DNA from 4 places in the Shouchella rhizosphaerae genome. Region 3 is predicted to be linked to each of the others. Evidence: riboswitches for the same ligand, from Rfam matches in the RefSeq annotation. Region 3 holds a riboswitch; each other region holds the start of a gene.
What was found. A riboswitch is a leader RNA that binds a small molecule or an ion and turns the genes downstream of it on or off. The one in region 3 is predicted to bind thiamine pyrophosphate.

Region 1 (5,655 bases), 990 kb from region 3:
TGTCGCGTTGCTCGTCGGCTTATTGACGTTGTTTTCAATGATCAAGATTTTTGTATATGCGTTCTGGGGAAAACAAGCACATACAGACGAACAGGCCTCTATTTCCGTAACAAAACTCTTGCTGCCAATCGTTCCCCTGGTGATGTTAACGATTGCCCTAGGCGTTGCTGCTGAACCTGTATTTACTTATTCGCTTGCTGTAGCAGACCAGCTACTCAATCCGGAAATTTACATTCAATCTGTTTTGGGAGAGTGAGAAAATGGCGTTTCAATTAATCATAAATACGTTAGTTGCGTTTTTGTGGATGCTCTTTCAAAACAGTTTTACCGCCCAAACTTTCGTTTTTGGTTATGTCATAGGGATGCTTGTCGTTCTTTGTTTAATCCGTTTTAAAGGCCGCTATTTTTACATGCTTCGCGTTTGGTCTTTTTTAAAGCTAATGGGTGTGTTTGCCAAGGAATTGACGGTTGCCAACCTGGATGTTGCCAAAATTGTCATCAGCCCTAAAATGAACATTGCTCCTGGGATCATTGCCGTGCCAACTGAACTGGAGACGAGGGTGGAAAAAACATTGTTTGCCGTCATGATGACATTGACACCAGGAACGATGTCGATTGAGTTTTCAGAAGACGGTCGCTACATTTTTGTCCATGCCTTAAATGCCGAAGACAAAGATGGGCTGGTTAAGCAAGCAAAAGATACATTTGAGGCTGGCATTTTGGAGGTGACCCGTCGCTATCATGTTTAATTTGTTGCTCTCTATTGCTTTAGTCATACTAAGCCTAGCCGCGCTCCTTTGTTTTGTCCGTGCCCTTCTTGGACCAACCAATCATGACCGCATTGTGGCGCTTGATACCGTTGGCATCTTATTAATTGGCTTTGTCGGCATCTTAATGATTCTTCAAGACACACGCGCCTATACCGAAATTCTTCTCGTCGTAGGCATTCTCGCTTTTGTAGGCTCAGCCGCCATGGCGAAATTTCTTGAAAGGGGGAATTTGTTTGACGACGATTGAATGGCTAATCGCAGTTTTGGCATTACTAGGATCTATTTTCGGCTTCCTTTCTGCTGTCGGCATCGTTCGATTGCCTGATGTGTACTCCCGTCTCCATGCGACGGGAAAAAATTCGACATTTGGCATTATGATGATCATGGCCGCTGTATTCCTCTACTTTTTTGTATTAAAAGGCGAGTTTATTGGCAAGTTGTTGTTAACGATTCTATTTGTGTTTATTACGGTGCCGATTGCAGCATTAATGATTTCTCGATCCGCTTACCGTATAGGCATTCCGATGGACGCTTCCACTGTTTGTGATGAAATGAAGCCTTTTTATGACAAAGAAAAGAAAACATATGCGAACAACAGCAAACAGACAACAAATGAAAATCCTACAAAACCATTACCTACAGAAAATAGGCCCTAAATAAAAGGACACGTTTGATGACAAGAATAGTGCTGAATTTGGGGAAAAACGTTACAAAGTGATTAAAAATCAGGTGTTCAGCCTTATTTTGGCCTTTAAGTCTTGACACAACAAGGATTCATGAGTAAATTAAGGGCAGGCATTGTCGCTATAAGCCGCACACAGCGAATATAGCAATATGTTGGTCTGTAAGAAGAAAAGAATGAAACAACTTTACGATAAGAAAAGGAGTTTTTTAAGATGAACAAAACAGATTTAATCAATGCAGTATCAGAACAAGCAGAAATCTCTAAAAAAGACGCTTCCAAAGCAGTTGACGCTGTTTTTAATGGCATTACGGAATCACTCGTAAAAGGAGCAAAAGTACAACTCGTCGGTTTTGGTAGCTTTGAAGTCCGCGAGCGTTCTGCTCGTAAAGGCCGCAACCCGCAAACTGGCGAAGAAATTGAAATCCCAGCAACAAAAAACCCTGCTTTCAAGCCAGGTAAACAGTTAAAAGACGCTGTTAACGAGTAAAACAACAGCAAACACATAGATTCCACTAGGGGTGCTTCGTGCTGAGAAAAGGTTCGCCTTTAACTCTTCAACCTGATCTAGTTCATACTAGCGTAGGGAAGTGGAAACGTAAAAAATACATTTGTTTTTTTTACATTACAACAGTCGCCTCCACAAGTACGGGCGGCTGTTTTTTTATTTTAGACAGAAAGGATGATGGCGTTGTCGACGATTTATCGCGCTTTAACGATCGCTGGAACCGATCCTACAGGAGGAGCTGGCATTCAAGCCGATCTCAAGACGTTTCAAGAACTAGAAGTGTATGGAATGAGCGTGATTACCTCGCTAGTGGCGCAAAATACGACAGGTGTGCGGGCTATCCACCACGTACCCCTTGAATTCATCGACCAGCAGTTCCAAGCGGTTGTCGATGATATTTACCCAAGCGCTATTAAAACAGGCATGATCGCGCTCCCAGAAATGATGGAACTCCTGCAACAACAACTAAATTCCCACAAAAACGTCCCTTATGTTTGCGACCCAGTGATGATGGCCAAAAACGGCGACCCATTGCTAGAAAAGCATGTGCGCGCTAAGCTTCGCGAGACACTTGTGCCTTTAGCAACAATTGTCACACCTAATATTGCTGAAGCGGAAGATTTAATTGACATGCAAATTGATGATATTGACGATATGGAAAAAGCAGCCATACGGATTGTTAAAGAATTAGGGGCACAAAGCGTTGTTGTAAAAGGGGGAAGTTTAACAGGCGATGCGGTTGATGTGTTTTACAGTAGAGAGACTGGATTGTTTAAATTGGATGCGCCCCGTACGGATACAAAACACACACATGGGACAGGCTGTACCTTCTCAGCAGCGATTTGTGCCCAATTGGCTAAAGGCATAGCGCTATTGGATGCAGTCCAAAAAGCAAAAGCTTTTACAGCAGATGCCATTACTTGGTCTTTACAAATTGGGAATGGCTATGGTCCAACCAACCATTGGGGTCATCGACTTAATGGGTTACCAGGCAAAAACGTTAACCAATAAGGGAACGATTCCCGCGTTTATTTGTCAACCAAGCGCATGAGAGAATATGGTCCAGTGCAAAGGCTCGATACGCATTTTTTAAATGGCAATAACAAAAAACATGCGTCTCGGTAACGGTGTATACTGTAACTTCCCTTTGGGTTAGCTTTTTATTTTTTGCTTCATAGATGAGTTCTACCCGCCCTTGCTCAGTAGCAGCTCTGTTTAATAACCGGATCATCATAATCACACTCCTTTTGATTATTATTATAACGATCGAACGAATGTTCGTCAACAAAAAAACAGAATGTTTGTTCGTTGTATTTTCTCCCGCATCTTACTAAGAAAGATGCGGGCTTTCTGTTTTAACAATCATTCATTGTGGGTAAATCCTCCTTGCCTCTCATTCCTTCTTCCTAAGCTCAACTATCTATTTTCATCGCTTTTTGTTCGAGTTCATAGACGCATACATGGGAGTTAAGTATAATGGGAAAAGTATTTGGAAATCACCTCCCAGGTTATAAACGCGAATAAATGGGTAAGTAAAGTTTATTCCGTCATCACAGTTGATTTAAAACAAGGAGCGCATCAATGAATTCAAATGACACACGAACGAAGATTGACCCCGTATTTTACTGGGTGCTTGGCATCCTCCTTATCTTTATTGTTGTTGGCATCTCTGCTCCAGCGCGCCTTGAAGCGATTACAGCCGCTGCCCAGGCCTTTATCGCCGATCGGTTTGGCTGGTATTATTTAATCGTCGTTACCTTCTTTTTGCTTGTATGCCTCTTTTTTATCTTTAGCCCTTATGGAAAGATACGTTTAGGCAAAGATGAAGACCGTCCTGAATACAGTTACTTAACATGGTTTGCTTTCTTATTTAGCGCAGGACTCGGCGTCGGGCTTCTGTTTTTCGGAGCTGCCGAACCAATTGCTCATTATGCAGTGAGCTCACCGACTGTAGAAGAAGGAACGGGAGCAGCTGCGCTAGAGTCCATGAAGTACGTATTTCTCCATTGGGGTTTTCATGGTTGGGCCATTTATGCAATTGTGGCGATTTGTTTGGCTTACTTTAATTTCCGCAAAGAACAGCCTGGCCTGATTAGCGCAGCGTTGTCGCCATTAATTAATCCAAATGGCTTCTTTGGCAAAACGATTGATGTGATCGCTATTATTGCCACATTGTCAGGAATTGCAACGACGCTCGGATTTGGGGCCGCTCAAATGAACGGCGGCATTTCCTTCCTGACAAACTTAGAAAACAGCTTTATGCTCCAGTTAGCGATTATTGTTGTGATTACCGTGCTCTTTCTTATTTCAGCAAGTACAGGGCTTGATAAGGGAATCCGCATTTTAAGTATTGTCAATATGACACTTGTCGTGCTTATGTTGCTGTTTTTCGCCGTGTTTGGTGCAACCATGTACTCGTTAAACCTTTTCACAAATACACTTGGCCAGTACATACAATCCTTGCCTGAACTTAGTTTTACGATTGCGCCAAACAGTGCAGAACACCGTGCTTGGATTAACGCGTGGACCTTGTTTTATTGGGCCTGGTGGATGGCATGGTCCCCTTACGTTGGTACATTCATTGCCCGCGTATCGCGAGGACGGACACTGCGAGAATTCGTCATTGGCGTACTGCTAGTCCCATCGCTGCTAGGCTTTGTTTGGTTTTCATTTTTAGGGGGGACATCGATTGCTGCCGAGTCTTCGGGGGCTGCCGCTATTTCAACATTAGCTGATGAAGAGATGTTGTTTGGCGTGCTAAGTACAATGCCCTTTAGTACCATTACATCCTTTATAACGATCTTTTTAATCGCTGTATTTTTTATTACGTCAGCTGATTCAGCCACATTTGTGCTAGGTAGCCAGTCTACAAAAGGATCATTAAATCCAGCTAACAAAATTAAAATAACATGGGGCCTGTTAATGTCAGCAACGGCCGCTGTTCTTCTCTATAGCGGCGGCCTGCAAGCATTGCAAAACACAATGATTGTCGTGGCGTTTCCTTTTTCGATTATCATCGTGCTTATGGTCATTTCTCTTTTAAAAGCATTGCGCCAAGAAAGACTAAAAGAGCAGGTCAAAGAGCGGCGGCTACGTCGTGAACTCGTTGAGCTCCGCAACTTCAAAAACAAGCATGAACGTGAAGAGAAAAAACGTTTAAAACAGGAACAAAAAAAACAGCACAAACGTGCCGTGCCAAAAAGCAATCACCAGAAAACCAAACCACCAAAAAAGAACGATTAACAATCGATACAGACAAACCGTCACCAATAAAACAGAGGCCAGCGTTCGCTGGCCTCCATTTTATCTTCAAGTCGCTTAAATAGACGTCGTCTGCTTTGTCTCTGTCCACGCCTTCTTCCATGAGTGCTGAGCAAACAGTAACAGCCCAAGGGCGAAACAGGCAGAAAGGGCGAACAGAAGAAATCCGCTAGCGTACGTCCCCGTTATATCCTTAAACAAGCCGAGAATATTTGGCAAGAAAAAGCCGCCAACGCCTCCAGCAGCTCCAACGATGCCAGTTACCATGCCGATTTCTTTATGGAAACGCTGCGGGACAAGTTGAAACACAGCACCGTTGCCCATGCCGAGGCAGCCCATGCCTATAAATAACACAGTAAGAGCAAACGCAATCGGCGGGAGAAAACTAACGGCAAACATACAAAGGGCTACGCCAACAAAAAGCACAGTAAGCA
Region 2 (5,655 bases), 1.3 Mb from region 3:
ATGAAATGTACGCACAAAAAACAAAAACCCGAGTCTTCTGCTTTAGAGTTTGGCAAGTATTTTACAGACCATATGTTTATCATGGATTATTCAGAAGAGAAAGGCTGGTACAGTCCCCGTATTATTCCTTATCAACCATTGACCCTTGATCCTGCCGCAATGGTATTCCATTATGGGCAAACGGTTTTTGAAGGCTTAAAAGCGTACCGTTCTGAAGATGGGAGCGTCCGCTTATTCCGCCCAGAAGAAAACTTTAAGCGTTTGAATCAATCAAGCGACCGTTTGAGCATCCCGCCGATTGATGAAGCACAAATGCTCGCTTATTTAAAGGAATTGATCCGTATCGATAAAGACTGGATTCCAACGATGCCAGGAACTTCCCTTTATATTCGCCCATTTGTTATTGCGACAGAACCTACATTAGGCGTAGCGCCTTCACGTAATTATAAATTTATGATTATCTTGTCACCAGTCGGAGCTTACTATAAAGAAGGAATCAACCCAATTGGCATTTTTGTAGAAGACCAATATACACGTGCCGCACCAGGGGGGACTGGGACCGCGAAAACGGCTGGCAACTACTGTGCTGCTTACAAAGCACAAGAGCGGGCTACAGCGAACAAACAAGCACAAGTTCTATGGTTGGACGGGATGGAAAAGAAATACGTCGAAGAAGTAGGCAGCATGAATGTGTTTTTTAAATTGAACGGAGAAGTGCATACACCTGGATTATCAGGCAGCATTTTAGAGGGCATTACACGCAAAAGCGTGATCGAGTTGCTGAAAAGTTGGGATATCCCAGTGTTCGAACGGCGGATTTCAATTGAAGAAATTGTGAGCGCAAGCAAAAGCGGTACGCTTGAAGAAGTCTTCGGAACTGGTACAGCAGCGGTCATCTCTCCAGTCGGAGAACTTTTGTGGAAAGACCACAAAATCGTTGTCAACAACAATGAAACAGGAGCGTTGTCCAAACGTTTGTACACGGAATTGACAGGCATTCAAACTGGAGAACAAAAAGACCCGTTTGGCTGGACTGTCCGTTTGGAAGACGAGGAATAACCAAACCCGGAGGCAAGTATGATACGAGCTATTTTCTTTGATTTAGATGATACGTTATTATGGGATAAAAAAAGCATAAAGGAAGCGTTTAGGCAGACATGTGCTTTGGCGGCAACGGTCCATACAGATATTGACCCAGACGCGCTAGAGGAAGCGGTGCGTACTCATGCCACGGAGCTATATCAATCCTATGAAACGTACGAGTTTACAAAACTGATTGGCATAAATCCATTTGAAGGCTTGTGGGGAGCTTTCCGTGATGACACGGAAGACTTTAACCGTCTACGGGAAATTGCCCCTGTGTACCAACAAGCTGCTTGGGAAAAAGGGCTAGCAGAAATAGGCATAGAAGATGGGGAATTAGCGAACCAATTGGCGAGCCATTTTCCATCAGAACGGCGAAAAAACCCGTATGTGTTTGAAGATACGTTTGCAGTCCTTGATGAGCTGCAACATTCTTACAGGCTTTTGCTTTTAACAAATGGCTCTCCTGATCTGCAAAATACGAAATTGGAGATCACTCCTCAACTTGTCCCTTATTTTGACCATATTTTGATTTCTGGCGCTTACGGGAAAGGCAAACCGGATGTAGCAATGTTTAAGCATGCGTTGGAATTGTCAGGGACAGCGAAAGAGGAAGTGCTCATGGTTGGCGATAATTTGCATACAGATATTCTTGGCGGAAACCAAGCTGGAATCGAAACGATTTGGCTAAATCGTGATGGAATTGAAAACACAACCGACATTCGTCCAACCTATGAAATTCGTCGTTTAACCGAAATTAAAAATGTAATTGCCGAAAAAAAAGATTGCAGCTTGTAAAAACATATGGTTAACTTTAAATAACATGATAAATTACAACCACTAGGGGTGCGTTTATGCTGAGAAAGGCGTTTAGCCTTAACCCTTTACCTGATCTAGGTAATGCTAGCGAAGGGAAGTGCGGTGTACAATAGGCGCTGCTTTGGTTTGCCCATGGCAGGGTCGTGTGCGTCGCTCCATCCGTTTCGGGGGAGCGTTTTTTTGTGCCCTTTCCAGTGGAAAAAGGAGACAGAAAATGAACAAGAATCGCTTACGTTTGACAGACATGATTGTGACGATTTTGATTTCGGTTGTGTTTGCGGTCGTATACCGCCTATGGACGCCGGTCACGGACTTAGTCAGCCTCCCAGGGTTGCAAGCAGACCAGCTGCTGTATGGCATGTGGTTTATTGCCGGAACAATTGCAGCATTGCTGATTAAAAAGCCAGGGGTTGCGTTGCTTGCCGAAACCGCGGCCGCTTCAGGGGAATTTTTTGCTGGGTCCCCATACGGACCGTTGTTGCTGTTGTACGGCGCTTTGCAAGGGCTTGGAATTGAGTTGGCTTTTGCCCTATTCAAATACCGCGTATATACAGTATGGACAGCTAGCCTTGGTGCTGTTTTCGCTTCGTTTGCCTCCCTTGGGCTCGATTATTTTAATGCCTATTTGAGTGATTTAACGACTTGGAATATCACATTGCGCGTTGTTTTTCGCACGCTTGGCTCCATTATCATTGCTGGCTTTTTAGCCTCTGCGCTTGTACGGGCACTGGAAAAGACAGGCGTCAGTACGCTTTTGCGCCCCGTTTCCCAAGCCGATTACGACTTGTTTGCTTCGAAAAGGAGTAAAAAGGATGAGTAGAGAACAGGCTGTGTCCATCAAGCAGCTGTCGCTGTCTTATCCGAATAGCGGCACGTTATTATTTGAAGACTTGTCCATTGATATTTACTCAGGGGAGAAAGTGCTTCTGCTTGGTCCAAGTGGCTCAGGAAAATCGACGTTAGCGCATATGATGGCGGGCCTCATCCCCAGTGCGATTGAGCTCCCTTATCATGCTGAAGTGCTTGTTCCCGCCAAGCAGCCTGCGATTGTATTCCAAGATCCAGATACGCAATTTTGCATGCCTTATGTCGATGAAGAAATTGCGTTCGTCTTAGAAAACCGCCGCATGCCCCGTGACCAAATGGATGTGGCGATCGAGCGCCTTTTAGCACAAGTAGGCCTTGATTTACCTGAGCGCCATTGGCCGATTGCTGCAATGTCACAAGGGATGAAACAACGCCTTGCTATTGCTTGCGCACTAGCGGCTGAAAGCGATGTTCTTTTTCTTGACGAACCGACAGCGTTGCTTGATCCGGAGGGGACCACGCAAATATGGCAGACTGTCCGTCAAGCGTGCAGCGGCAAAACAATTATTATTATTGAACATAAAATTTCTGAAATCATTGATTTTGTGGATCGGATTGTGTTGTTTAATGAAGAGGGCCAATTGCTTGACGACGGCGCTCCACAGGAATTGTTTCAGCGCTATCGCCGCCAACTTGATGAATATGGAATCTGGCATCCATATTCATGGAAAAACTATTTGTCCCAATACGCTCCAGGCAAAATAAAGCAGAAGAGGCACACGCCGCTTCTGTTGCTTAACCATTGGGCTGCTTATCGTGGCAAACAACGAGTAGGAAAAGTGGATGAAGCGGTTGTCCATGCTGGCGACTGGGTTTGCATTACGGGCAAAAACGGCGCTGGGAAATCGACCTTTCTGTATGCTTTGATGAATTTGCTCAAATGGAAAGGCACCTATCAGCTAAATGGGGAAGCTGTCAAACCAAAGCAGTCCCTGTCTGAGCAAATTGGTTTTGTTTTTCAAAACCCAGAATTTCAGTTTGTCGCTGATTCTGTTTGGCAAGAGTTATTGGCGGGCTGTAGTAGGGAATCAGCCAATGCCCAAGCACAATCGTTGCTTGAGATGTTCCAATTAGAAGGCAAACAAGACAACCATCCCTATATGCTTTCCATTGGCCAAAAGCGCCGCCTTAGTGTCGCAACAGCCTTTATGGAGCCGCGGCCGCTTTTGCTGTTCGATGAACCGACATTTGGCCAAGATGCAAAAAATACATTCTTGTTGCTTGAAGCGCTAGAAGAGCGCCGCAGGCAAGGGACTGCGATCTTAATGGTGACACATGATGAAATGATTGTTGACCATTTTGCCACGCATGAATGGACGATTAAAAACGGAACCCTTGATACAATAATGGCGCGCACGCGAAATGGAACAGGGGGTGACGTAGGTGGAATACAAATGGAAAGAGACATGGCTTAGCCGTGTGAATCCGAGTTTAAAATTAGTGACAACAATTATTGGTTTTATTGCGATTATTTTCGTGCATAATCCTAACGCATTGCTTGTCTTGTTTCTGGCATCGCTATTTTTGCTTTTCTGCTTTTCTGGCCATCCTCGCAAGTTTGTGTTGTTATACTGTCTGCCATTTTTGTTGTTGTTCATTTCCTCTTCCAGCGCGATGGTTTTATTCGGAAAAGGGGAGACGACGTGGTTTCATTATGGGCTGATCCATATAACGGAGGAAAGCTTTTACCGGGGCATCCATTTAGGTTTACGTGCGTCTACATTCGCCGTGCTTGGTCTATTGTTTGCTTTAACAACAAAACCTGTGCTGCTGTTTTATTCGCTCATGCAGCAACTAAAACTTCCGGCAAACATAGCCTATTCGTTTATGGCTTCGATTCGAATGCTGCCTATTATGGTAAGCGAGTTTCAAACGCTTCACTATGCGTACCGCATAAGAGGCCTTGATCTTGGAAAAGGCGCAACAGGCTTTTTAAAGAAAATGCGTTTTTTTAGTGTTCCATTATTGGCGCAGGCCATACGGCGTGCGCAACGGATCGCGATTGCTATGGAGGCTAAACAGTTTAACGCGGCAGCGAAACGAACGTATTTTTATAAAATCGGCTACTCAAAATGGGATGTCCTTTTCCTTACTACATGCCTTGCGTTCGTAAGCGCAAGTGCCTTGCTTGGTGGGCTAGAATGGTTTTTGCCTGTAGGAGATGTACGTCACTATGAATAACGGCCAATCTGTGCTTAAATAAAGGAGGATGACTGGAGAAAGGACTGTCACAATGGAACAACAAAAAGCGCTCGATCTGTCTTTTTTTGAGCAATCAACAATCGAAGTGGCAAAAGGGCTCATTGGCATGCATTTGGTACATGAGTTAGACGGCGTAACGTTGATTGGCCGAATAACAGAAACCGAGGCATATCTAGGAGTGCTTGACCGAGCGTGCCACAGCTATGGCAGGCGTCGGACAAAACGGACAGCTATTTTGTATGAAGAGGCTGGAAGATGTTACACATATACGATGCATACCCATTGTTTGTTAAACGTTGTATGTGAACAAAAAGGACAACCTGAGGCTGTGCTCATTCGTGCCATTGAACCTATTAGCGGCGTTAAAGAAATGGAGCGGCTACGAGGCAAACCACATACAAGCCGTGAATTTGCAAATGGACCAGGTAAATTAACAAAAGCAATGGGGATTACAATGGCAGACTATGGCCGGCTTTTAACCGAACCTCCGCTTTATTTTGCGAAAGGGGACCACACAAACGCATCCATTGTGGCGACAAAACGTATCGGCATTAAAGGCGCTGGTCCATGCAGCCACCACCCATGGCGGTTTATTGATGGGAACAGTCGTGCTGTATCGGCTTATCGGCCTTGATCGAATGTGAGGACAGAGAAAGGAATGGGAGAATTGGAAATACAATCGTT
Region 3 (5,655 bases):
GAGCAACTTGTGAAATGCCGTCCAACATCATTTCGCCGATGCCCAAATAAAAGCCGCCAATTAAGGCAAATGCAATTGGAACAATTATTAATGCAAGCAAAGCTGACATTCGTTTCGTCATAATTAAAGCCATAAAAACAACAATCATGCTGTAGCCTAAAACTGCAAGCATAGACATTCTCCCCTTCCTTACTGAAACCGCTTTCTTTTTTATTAATGTAGCAAGGAAGGTGCGAAAGCGATAGTTTACTTGCGTTTTTTGCATAAGTGGCTATTATTTTCATTTTTTTCATTCTCGGCAGTCGTAGAAAAAAAGCAAGCCGCTTATTTGCGTGCTGCTTGCTTATAGCGCCGTTCTGGCCGGCCCACATGTCCATAAACGACATCCACTTTGACAGCGCCGATCGAAACAAGGTATTCGAGATACCGTCTTGCTGTGGAGTGGCTAGTGCCAATGCGTTTGCCGACTTGCTCAGCGTTTAGGCTTTCACTTTCAGTAATATGTACGAGTGCTTTTTCCACGTTTTTTAACGTATGCTTGTCAATTCCCTTTGGGAGTGGCCCAGACGTACGCAGGCCAACATTGGAAGCCGGTTGGCCCGTTTTATCATGGTGGAACAAACGTTGAATGTCTCTTTCGGCATCGGTACTTTTCGGCTTGCCTTTCGTTCTCGCTGCTTTGTATTCCTCAAGTGTTTGGAAAAAACGATCTACAATAATTGGTTTTAGCATATAGCTAAATGCGCCTCCTCGTTTGGCCTCTCCTACTGTTTGGGCATCGTTAGAGGCAGTAATAAGGATGACGTCGACATGATGGTCAAGTTGCTTAATGTGAAACAGCAAGTCGATGCCGTTAGCGTCGGGCAATTGAACGTCGAGCAACACTAAATCTGGCGTAATGACTTGGAGAAGCTGTTTTGTCGCTTTCGCTGTTTCCGCTTTTCCAACAATCGTAAAATCTAGTTTGCTTTGAATCAATTGTTCGTAAACAGAAGCGGCGACTGGATCATCTTCAACAATCAGCACGCCGATGGAAGGGGTTTGCATAGTTTGATTCGCTCCTCTGATTTGTTTCCTTATAAAGATGCATTGTATGATTTACAGTCTTTTATGTTTAGGTATAGCAATCGTCATACGCATGCCGCCCCCAGGGCGTTCGGCCATGAACCAAGTGCCATGAAGCTGGTGAAGGGCGTGTTGCATGATGGTTAAACCAAGGCCGTGCTGGCCCTCGCTTTTGCTTGTTGCCCCTGTTTCCAAATAGTGCGCTTCTTCTTTAGGGGTCATACCCTTGCCGTTGTCTTCAATATCCATAATCATATCATTCCCAAAATCGGTAAAAGCAATATGGACATGGGCGTTTGCTCCTTGGTGAGCAACAGCCGCCTCTAAGGCATTGTCAATTAAGTTGCCGATGACAGTCACAACATGGTCGCTTTTGATTGTCGCAGGATAATCGAGCCAAGTGCTTCCTTCTGCAAATGTAAGGGCTGCTTTCATTTCTTTGGCACGGTTTACTTTGCCAAGCAAAGCTGCGACAATAAGCGGGTCTTTCACAGAAGCCATGAGGAAGGTGACTGTTTCTTGCAACTCTGTTACTTCCGCTTTCATAAACGCTTTTGCTTCTTCGTATTTCTCAAGCAGCAATAAGCCATTTAATGTATTAAGCTTATTCAAGTATTCATGGGTTTGCGCTCGCATATGTTCGGTATGTTGCTTAATCTCCAACAATTCATTTGCCAGGTCCTCTACTTCTGAAAACGGGCGGATCGTCAACACAAAGCCGATTGCTGCATGTTTAGCTAAAATTGGCGCCGCATCCACAATATAAAGAGTGTTAGCGATTAATAGCCTCTGTTGGGTCATCTTTTCCGGGTTTTCAGCAGCTTGTTTAATAAACGCTTGCAATTGAGGTTCAGTTAATTCGCCATCCACATGGCTCCCTAAAATTACTCGTGCACGTTTATTTGCTGAAAGAATCTGGAGATCGGGGCCAACTGCCAGCGTTGCGTCCCCTACCGATTCGAGAATTGCTTGTTTTTCCGAAAAGGCGCGCGAGATTTCCTCCGGTTCTAACCCGAAGATAAGTTTTTTGACGCGTCTAGCGATATAGAGTGCGCCGGGAATGCCAATCAAGAGGGCTAAACCGCCAAAGCCAGCAACGCGCAGTTGGTAAAAAAGAATGTCATCCTTAATTTCAGTCGTTAGAAAACCAACTGATGAAACGCCGATAATGTTTCCTTCTCTGTTGAAAATCGGCGTTTTGGCTTTTACAGCCTCGCCAAGAATTCCATTGCCAATAAAAACGGTTGATTTGCCGGCAAGAGGCGCTTCGTTGCTTGTTTCTGTCTTCTGGCCAATTTGGTTTTCATGAGGATGAGAATACCGAATCCCTTCCGTATTGGCAATAACAACATAATCAGCGCCCGTGCGCTTGCGCAATGTTTCAGCAATTGGCTGAATCCGTGCTGCTGGATTTTGGTCGGCAAACGCATCAATAATGTCCGGGTGTTCAGCGATTAGTTCCGCTGCCGCCAGTGCTTTTTCTCCCGTGGTTCGCTCAATCATCCCGTCGATAATGGATGAAAAGAACACCGTTACAAGCAGCAATGAAACGAGAAGAACAATAGCCATTAATGCAGTCATTTGCCCAAAAAGACCCAAGCGTTTCAATTTACGTGGAAAAGCCATAAAAGCCATCTCCTATCGTGTTCATAAAAGATCAAGCCTTGCCGATTGCGCTTACATATGGTAGCGTTAGTATATCAAAACAATCACTAAAACCGCTAGGGGTGCTTCGAATGATGGAAGCTGAGAGAGGCAAACGCCTTAACCCTTATCACCTGATCTGGTTCGGACCAGCGGAGGGAAGCGGGCACGTTTTCTCGACATGCCACCCGCTTCTTTTTTAAGTAGCGGTTTTTTTGTGTGGAAAAGGAGGACAACAACCAGGTGGAATCGTTGCTTAAGCAAGTGGAAGAACGGGAAGAGGAGCTCATTCGGCTTGTGTCTGATTTGATTTCCTATCCGACCATAGCCCCTCCAGCCCGAAATACGGCCGATATCCAGCAGTATATTGAAGGCTATTTGCGTGCTGCGGGGATGGCTGTCGATAAGTGGGAATCGTACCCAGGCGATTGGAATATCGCGGCAAAGAAAGAAGGCACAGATAGAACGAAGTACCATAGCCTCCTTTTAAATGGCCATGTCGATGTCGCTACAGTCGAAGAGGAAGAAAAAAGCCAATGGAAATACGCTCCTTTTTCTCCTAGAGTAGAAGAACGGACGCTGTATGGCCGTGGTGCCGCCGATATGAAAGGCGGGCTTGGCGCTTGTTTGTTCGCCTTGCGTCTTTTGCATGATCATGGCATTGAACTAAAGGGCGACGTCCTGCTTGAAGCAGTTACAGGCGAAGAAGTCGGCGAGGCTGGCACGAAACAATGTTGTGAGCGAGGCTATACGGCAGATTATGCACTTGTAGCCGACACAAGCAACTGCCGTGTCCATGGACAAGGCGGTGTCATTACTGGCTGGATTACCGTAAAAAGTGACTCGACTCACCATGATGGCACGCGGCGGAATATGATCCATGCCGGTGGCGGCTTAAAGGGAGCTAGTGCGATTGAAAAAATGGCTAAACTGATTGCTGCTTTGCAAGAACTTGAGCGCCACTGGGCTGTGACAAAGTCGTATCCAGGTTTTCCGCCTGGAACCAATACGATTAATCCAGCTGTCATTGAAGGCGGGCGCCATCCAGCGTTTATTGCTGATGAATGCAGGTTGTGGGTAACGGTGCATTTTTATCCAAATGAATCTGCCGAAGAAGTGGCCAACGAAATTGAAGCCCATCTTCTTGCTACAGCTAAAGCGGATGTGTGGTTGAAGGACCACCTTCCAACCTTTACTTGGGGCGGCGCCTCTATGATTGAAGACAAAGGGGAAGTATTCCCTGCTTTTTCAATCGATGAAGCTCATCCTGCATTATCTGTTTTAAAGACCGTCCATCAGACTGTTTTCGAGGCTCCATTGGAAATAGAAATGTCAACTAGCGTGAACGACGGTGGCTGGTTGGCCGAATATGGAATGCCGACGATTTGTTATGGGCCTGGGAAATTAGCACACGCCCATGGCGTGAATGAACAGCTTGACATTGATGAACTCGTCCGTTATACGAAAGCGCTTGTCGCCTTCATTTATAAATGGTGCAATACCGAAAAAAGGGGAGAATAACTTATGAAGTTTTCAGAACGTATTCGTAAAAACGCTGATCCGATTTGGCAAGCGAGCCACAATCATCCGTTTGTCCAAGGAATTGGCCACGGCACTCTTGAACTAGAAGCATTTCAATATTATATGTGCCAGGATTATAAATATTTGATTGAGTATGCCCGCGTCATTGCCCTAGGCACAGTATTGGCACCTGATTTGGAAACGATGTCTGGTTTTGCGAAAGCGCTTGATGAAACGCTTAACAGCGAAATGGATCTGCATCGCGCATATGCGAAGCGCCTCGGAATTACACAGGAACAGTTGGAACAGACAGTTCCTGGCCCAGTAACGCTTGCTTATAGCAGCGCGATGATGGCTGAAGCACAAAAAGGATCCCTTGCCGAGCTCATTGCGGCGATTTTGCCGTGTGCTTGGAGCTATTATGAAATTGGCACAGCGCTCGCGAAGATTCCAGGCGCCACAGAACATGAGGCATACGGAGAATGGGTGAAAATGTACTCTTCGCCTGAGTTTGGCGCAATTGCGGACTGGCTGATTGCCAAGCTAGACGAGCTTGCCGCAGAAAAGAGCGAGGCCGAACTAGACCGCATTGAAACGATCTTTATGAATACGAGCCGCTATGAATATATGTTCTGGGATATGGCTTATAAACAAGAAAACTGGCCGATCGGTTAAAAAAACGCTGTGCCCTGTTAGCGGGCATAGTGGAGGTTGTCGACAAAATCATCAGACTGATAGAAAACGCTTGTCAGACGAGGAGTGCAGGCGAGGGAAAATGCGAATAGAACGGGCGTTCATGAGCATATGACCGAGACAATCGACGAAGTATGCGAGCGTTTGTCTACAGTCTGAAACGCTGTGCCCTGTTAGCGGGGCACAGCGTTTCCTTGTAAGGCGTGTTGCTTCTGCAACCGCCCCTGCCTTTTCAATGGTGCTTTTCCAAGCAGCCATGGGTATTTCTGCAACAAATAGATAAATGGGACGACAAGGACAATCGTAACGACGGTGAAAAACAACGTCCAAGGCAAACTGTTAGCGGTGCTTAAGTCAACTTGAAATCCGTAATAAAGGGCAGCGCGGACAAAGTTTAGCATTGGCAAGTGGATAAGCAAGATCACAATCGAGTTTTGGCCGAGAAACAATAGTGTCTTTGAGTGCTGCAGCTTAGGAATGAGCACAAGAAAGGCGGCGATGCCTGCAATTGCAGCTAAATAAAAGTAGCCGAATTCGCCAAGTACATTTGCCCGCATGTCAACACGCTCTGTATTGAACGCTTGGACGAAAAACACCAATATAAATAAGGGCATGGCAATAAGCAGTACTCTTGACCATGGGAGCGTCTTCCATAAATGTTTTGTCAAATGGCCAAGGCCGTAAAATACAATCGCCGTTAAAGCAACGAAAATGTTCCAAGGCAATGCAAAC
Region 4 (5,655 bases), 100 kb from region 3:
TTACCGGGATTGCATCGTTTTTGTTCTTCCTCGTTCTCTTTTTTGTCCTTCAAGGAAAGGGCAGTGACGGCAGAGGACCTGAGCTGTTTGGCTGGACAAGCTATACCATCTTGTCCAACAGCATGGAGCCGACATTTTCCGCCGGAGATGTGGTCATCATGAAAAAGAATGAGGAGCCTAGCATTGGCGATGTTGTAACGTTTATGGCTCCTGAACGGCGCTTGTTCACACACCGGATTGTTGAGAAGTTTGAAAGCAATGGAAAGACGTATTATAAGACGCAAGGCGATAACAACAACGTTGTAGACGAAGACCCAATCGTAAAAGAACAAATTGTCGGCACCCATATGTTCACCATTCCTAAAGTTGGTTTAGTTGCTGAAAAAATCAATCAACCAATTGGTTATGGTTTGTTGATTGTCGTGCCGATTGCTGGGTATTTGCTGTTATCGTTCTACGAAACTATCCAAAAAAAACGCAAGGAGGCTTCTTGATGAAAAAGGTAAAATCATTGAAATTAGCCATGATCGCTACAGCTTTTGTAGGAGCGTTAGTTATTGTTCTCGGCTCAGGAGGGTCGTTTTCATGGTTTACAGGGGAAACGTCTGCTACTGGGGAAATTAAAAATGGAACGCTGGAAATTAACCATGGCGAGGACATTGACGGCAACATCGTCCAAGCGGAAAGTTTTGCTCCTTCACAGCTAATCTTTGGCGATTGGCTCTCAATTGAAAATACAGGCACCCTGGACACTCATTTGCAAGCAACCTATGACCACTCTGTCGACTTGAATGTACCCATCGATGCGTATAAAGTTGGCTACATTGCGATTAAGTATACAACAACGCCAGGCAGGGATGTGTATGAAGATGCACAATATAAGTTAGACCAATTGTTTAATGGCATTACTAATGAAGTTCAGTCTTTTTCACATACGGCCGAGGCAAATGGCGTTGAAGTTGTAGCTGCCTTAATTGATGAACAAGCTTATGACGAAAATGCTGATCAGTTTGTGCTTGGCGATGGCAGCTTGCAAGGACCTGACAACGAATTTTGGCAATTGGATGAAGGCCAATACATTGATCTTAATTTTGGCGTGAAATTAGACGAGAATGCAGGCAATGAATACCAAGGAGCTGTTTATACTGCTTCACTTGAAGTATTAGCCAAGCAAACAGACCAAGGCGCGAAATAATTTAGTCAGTGGAGGTTGTCGGCATTTGCCGACAACCTCAGACTGTAGACAAACGCTCGCATACTTCGTCGTTTGCCTCACTCATATGCTCATGAACCCCCGTTCTATTCGCATCTTCCCTCGGCTGCACTCCTCGTCTGACAAGCGTTTTCTATCAGTCTGATTGCGGTTAGCGACTTTGCCGACAACCTATTTTTTGTTGTCTACTAAAACAGAAATTCCTATTTTGCTGGTTGATAAAGGTAGCAGTCTTGTTCATGGCTGTTGACTAAGCCAGCAGCTTCCATAAAAGACTGGCAAGTGGTTGGCCCAACAAAGGCCATACCAGCAGACTTTAACACTTTGCTGAGCGCTATAGCTTGTTCGGAAAGGTTGTCCTGTTTATTTGGAGCAAAGGACCAGATAAAATGGGCAAAGGAGCCATGCTCGTTTGCAAGTGTACGAGCTACAGCCGCATTTGTAAGAACGGCACGGATTTTTCCTTCATGGCGAATGATCGCTTTCATTTCTTTTAAGCGCGCCACATCTTCTTCTGTAAAACGGGCCAATGACTCCCAGTTAAAGCTAGCGAATGCAGTTCGGAGCGCATCTCGTTTTTTTAAGACAGTTAGCCAGCTTAATCCTGATTGCATAAGCTCTAACATAAGCATTTCAAATAGCTGTTGGTCGTCATAAGTAGGGCGCCCCCATTCGCTATCATGGTAGTGCTCGTAGAGGGGGCTGTTACTTACCCAACTACAACGCTTTGGCATAGGAACCTCCTCATATTTGAACGATAAGCCGGAGCACTGTTAATAAGCAACCGGCCATTTTTCTTTTACATAAGCCATTTCCCAAAAACTATACTCTAGTTGACAGCTTTTTAAAAAATGGTCTTGCATCCGTTCTTTTTCTTGTTCGGTAGCATGTGCCGCAAGGTCGTCGAGGCGTTTACAAAATTGTTTCGTTACCCCCATTTCTCCGTTTGAGCGGTAAAAGGAAATCCAGTCGAAAAATGGATGGTTCGCTTTTGGCTGGAACGTTTCGTACAAATAGTCGCCGATCGCTTGGTATGTCCACGGACAAGGCAGAAGCACAGCCAATATTTCGGCGAGAGAACCACGGTGGGCGACATCAAGCATGTGGCGTGTATAGTGGTGGGCAGTTGGGGCGAGAGGCTCATATTGCAAATCTTCATAGCGGACGCCTGCCACCTTGCAAAAATTATGGTGAGGGTGTGTTTCACTGTGCAAAATAAAGCCAATTTGTTCCGCGAACATCGCAATGTCTTCGCGGTTTTCGCACCGGCTAATAGCAATGCCGTATATTTGCATAAACGTATTTAAGTATTCAAAATCTTGTTTGACGTAGTGAATAAGGGAATCTGCGGGCAACGAGCCTTTGCCAATACCTTGTACAAACGGATGGCTAAATATGGCTTTGTAAATCGGGTCGGCGGTTTTGCGAAGTTCGGCAGTAAAACTCATAAAAATCGTCTCCTCCTTTTTTTCCACAAAGGGATGCCTGACGCAAAGAAAGGAGAGTTGCTTTACATGAATAAGCAATTGTTCTCCACTTCCCTACGCTGGTACAAGCCAGATCAGGTTCAAAGGGTCAAAGCAGCGCTTTTCTCAGCCAGATGGCTCCCCTAGTGGTTCTTCTTAAAGTGAACCATATCTTCAGACAAAGTGCAATGAATAGCTGTTAACGGTACGTTGCCCACTGGCAAAAAACATTTGCAAGGCACGCTAGAAGGTGTTATGATGCTTCGGAGACTAAAAATAGACAGATAAATGAAATATTGTAAGGATGGGAGACAGCATGAAATCATACGTAATTGATCGGATGTATAAAGCATCTGCAGGGGTCGCCAATGCAGTGCTTGTTACGTTAGGTATTGGACTTTTGTTTGAATCTTTCGGCAATATTTTTGGTTGGAGTGCGTTTGTCACAATTGGCTCCATTACTAAAATTCTACTCGCTCCAGCAATTGGCGCCGGGATCGCTTACCAGCTAGGAGGAAACACGCTCGTCATTTATGCAGCTATGGCTTCGAGTACGGTGGGCGGCAATGCGATTAGTTTTGTCGAAGGGCTGCCAGTTCTCGCACCAGGACAACCTGTGAGCGCTGTTATTGCAGCAGTCGCTGCGACTTATGTCGGCAAACGAATAACTGGAAAGACGAAACTGGATATGATGGCAATTCCTTTTTCCGGTATTTTTGTTGGCGGGCTTGTAGGACTTGTTATGGCAGCTGTTACGACACCGATGCTAGAATGGATAAGCGCGCAACTGGCTACGTCTGTACAAGGATCGCCTATTATCGCTCCAATGGCCATCGCTCTCACATGGAGCATTTTGCTTATGACACCAGCTTCATCGGCTGCACTTGCGATTGCCTTGCAAATGGACCCGATCTCAAGTGGTGCAGCATTAATTGGTTGCACAGCTCAGTTTGTCGGTTTCACCCTTATGTCTTGGAAACAAAACGATGCTGGGGCATTACTTGCCCAAGGGCTTGTCACGCCAAAAGTACAGTTTCCCAATTTAATTAAAAACCCGCGCCTCTGTTTGCCTCCGTTTGCCGCAGCAATTATTTGCGCTCCGATTGCTTCACTAGCCTTTCAGTTCCAAGTTTCGTATGAGCTTGCCGGTTTAGGCTTGAATTCTTTGATTGCGCCTATTACGATTTTTTCCACACAAGGAATAACAGGCTTGTTCATTTTTATAGGCACAGGCATCATTTTGCCAGGGATCATTTCATTGGCGTTATATGAGTTAATCAAACGGATTGGCTGGGCGAAAACAGGCGATTTGCATATTAAACTGCAATAATGGAGAAGAAGGTACTTTCAGGCTTACGCCAAACATAGACGTAATGATGGCCAGCCGAGGCTGTCGTTGGAATAGAAGACAAAGCTCAGCGGAAGCTGAGCTTTGTTTTTTCTTATCCTTCGATTTTTCGTTCAGCTCGTTTTTCTGACTGCGCTTCTTGTTCGCCATCTTGTGGTTTGCTTGATAAGAACCATCCGGCAATGACAATAAGAACTAAAACGCCGTAGAAAAAGAGCTTCCAGCCCGTTGAGTGTGGGAATTCGTGTGGGATCCATGCAATCGCATCATGGGCAAGCACTTGCACCGTCAACTTGACGCCAACCCAGCCAACAATAATAAATGCGGCCGTTTCAAGGCCAGGCCGTTTTTCGAGCAGTGCAACAAATTTTGTAGCTGCAAAGCGCATGATTAAGAGGCCGATGAAACCGCCAAGAAAGACGACAATAAATTGGCCGATGTCCATACTGCCGACCGTGCCGAGGTTAGTTGGCGTTAAAGCGGTGGCCAAGGCAACGGCAGCTAAAATCGAGTCAACAGCAAAGGCGATGTCGGCGACTTCGACTTTTAACACAGTCGTCCAGAAGCCGCTTCCTTTTTTAGCTTTTGCAATGCCGGCCTTTTCCTCGCTTTTCTTGACAATATGCTTTCGGTATAAATGGTTTAGCGCAATGAATAATAGGTATGCGGCACCAATCGCTTGAACTTGCCAAATGTCGACAAGAAAAGAAATGATAAACAACGAACCTAACCGAAAAACAAACGCGCCAGCCAAACCGTAAAAGAGCGCTTTTTTACGTTCTGTCTCAGGCAAATGTTTGACCATAATCGCTAGAACTAGCGCATTATCAGCCGCCAATACACCTTCCAATGCAATAAGCACAACAAGCACCCAGCTGTACTCTAAAAGTAATGATACATCCATCGCTCCACTCGCCTCTCTTTAGTTAATGTCCACTCCAGCTCGTTTTCACCAAAGAGAGGAAAAAATACACAAAAAAGACCTCTGCCTTGGTTTTAAAAACGAGGCAAAGGTCTTGCTAGACATTTATGTATCATGCCAACAACAAAGCCGGTGGAAAATCCACGTAATGACGACTTTGGTTCAAGTTATGTCAATAACTTGCAGCTACTCCCCTTTGAAGGAATGTTATGCAATTAACGATAGTATACGTGAAGATTAATAGAAACGTCAAGCCTTTTTAAAAAATAGAATGGACAGGGCATGAATAAGCCTGCTCTTGGGTAAACATGAACTATAAGAGAAAGGTGTGATTCAGGTTGGAAAAATACAAACATCACATCGTCGAAACAGGAGGCCACACGTTTCACATCGTGTCCGCTGGACAAGAAGATGGAGAACTGGTCCTTTTGCTGCATGGTTTTCCTGAGTTTTGGTACGGATTTCGCCATCAAATCAATGCATTGGCAAGAGCAGGATACCGCGTCATTGTGCCAGACCAACGTGGCTATAACCAGTCCGATAAGCCTAAAGACATTAAAGCTTACACGCTCGATGTCCTTCGTGATGACTGTGTAGCGTTTATTAAAGCGTTTGGGCGGAAACAAGCTTATTTAATCGGTCATGATTGGGGAGGAGCAGTTGCTTGGCATCTAGCTGCCTCAAAGCCAGAAGTTGTGAAAAAGCT

Region 1: another riboswitch for thiamine pyrophosphate. It lies ahead of thiD (bifunctional hydroxymethylpyrimidine kinase/phosphomethylpyrimidine kinase); the one in region 3 lies ahead of V5G21_RS12710 (acetylornithine deacetylase).
Region 2: another riboswitch for thiamine pyrophosphate. It lies ahead of V5G21_RS19130 (ECF transporter S component); the one in region 3 lies ahead of V5G21_RS12710 (acetylornithine deacetylase).
Region 4: another riboswitch for thiamine pyrophosphate. It lies ahead of tenA (thiaminase II); the one in region 3 lies ahead of V5G21_RS12710 (acetylornithine deacetylase).

What each region holds. Positions count from the first base shown of each region.
Region 1 covers NZ_CP144921.1:3,546,358-3,552,012, reverse strand. The annotation lists gene V5G21_RS17550 (Na+/H+ antiporter subunit D) at 1-256, shown strand, start outside; gene V5G21_RS17545 (Na+/H+ antiporter subunit E) at 261-749, shown strand; gene V5G21_RS17540 (Na(+)/H(+) antiporter subunit F1) at 742-1,017, shown strand; gene mnhG (monovalent cation/H(+) antiporter subunit G) at 1,004-1,426, shown strand; gene V5G21_RS17530 (HU family DNA-binding protein) at 1,667-1,942, shown strand; TPP riboswitch at 1,960-2,058, shown strand; gene thiD (bifunctional hydroxymethylpyrimidine kinase/phosphomethylpyrimidine kinase) at 2,144-2,971, shown strand; gene V5G21_RS21480 (WYL domain-containing protein) at 2,961-3,191, opposite strand; gene V5G21_RS17520 (BCCT family transporter) at 3,542-5,203, shown strand; gene V5G21_RS17515 (nitrate/nitrite transporter) at 5,279-5,655, opposite strand, start outside.
Region 2 covers NZ_CP144921.1:3,836,087-3,841,741, forward strand. The annotation lists gene V5G21_RS19120 (branched-chain amino acid aminotransferase) at 1-1,059, shown strand, start outside; gene V5G21_RS19125 (HAD family hydrolase) at 1,078-1,881, shown strand; TPP riboswitch at 1,916-2,015, shown strand; gene V5G21_RS19130 (ECF transporter S component) at 2,117-2,722, shown strand; gene V5G21_RS19135 (ABC transporter ATP-binding protein) at 2,715-4,184, shown strand; gene V5G21_RS19140 (energy-coupling factor transporter transmembrane component T family protein) at 4,153-4,950, shown strand; gene V5G21_RS19145 (DNA-3-methyladenine glycosylase) at 5,003-5,605, shown strand; gene V5G21_RS19150 (TIGR00730 family Rossman fold protein) at 5,630-5,655, shown strand, end outside.
Region 3 covers NZ_CP144921.1:2,561,179-2,566,833, forward strand. The annotation lists gene V5G21_RS12695 (CitMHS family transporter) at 1-172, opposite strand, end outside; gene V5G21_RS12700 (response regulator) at 325-1,047, opposite strand; gene V5G21_RS12705 (ATP-binding protein) at 1,099-2,691, opposite strand; TPP riboswitch at 2,779-2,887, shown strand; gene V5G21_RS12710 (acetylornithine deacetylase) at 2,953-4,230, shown strand; gene tenA (thiaminase II) at 4,234-4,905, shown strand; gene V5G21_RS12720 (acyltransferase family protein) at 5,097-5,655, opposite strand, start outside.
Region 4 covers NZ_CP144921.1:2,662,254-2,667,908, forward strand. The annotation lists gene V5G21_RS13155 (signal peptidase I) at 1-494, shown strand, start outside; gene V5G21_RS13160 (TasA family protein) at 494-1,195, shown strand; gene V5G21_RS13165 (DNA-3-methyladenine glycosylase I) at 1,417-1,947, opposite strand; gene tenA (thiaminase II) at 1,987-2,661, opposite strand; TPP riboswitch at 2,735-2,834, opposite strand; gene V5G21_RS13175 (PTS transporter subunit IIC) at 2,984-4,009, shown strand; gene V5G21_RS13180 (TerC family protein) at 4,122-4,931, opposite strand; gene V5G21_RS13185 (alpha/beta fold hydrolase) at 5,288-5,655, shown strand, end outside.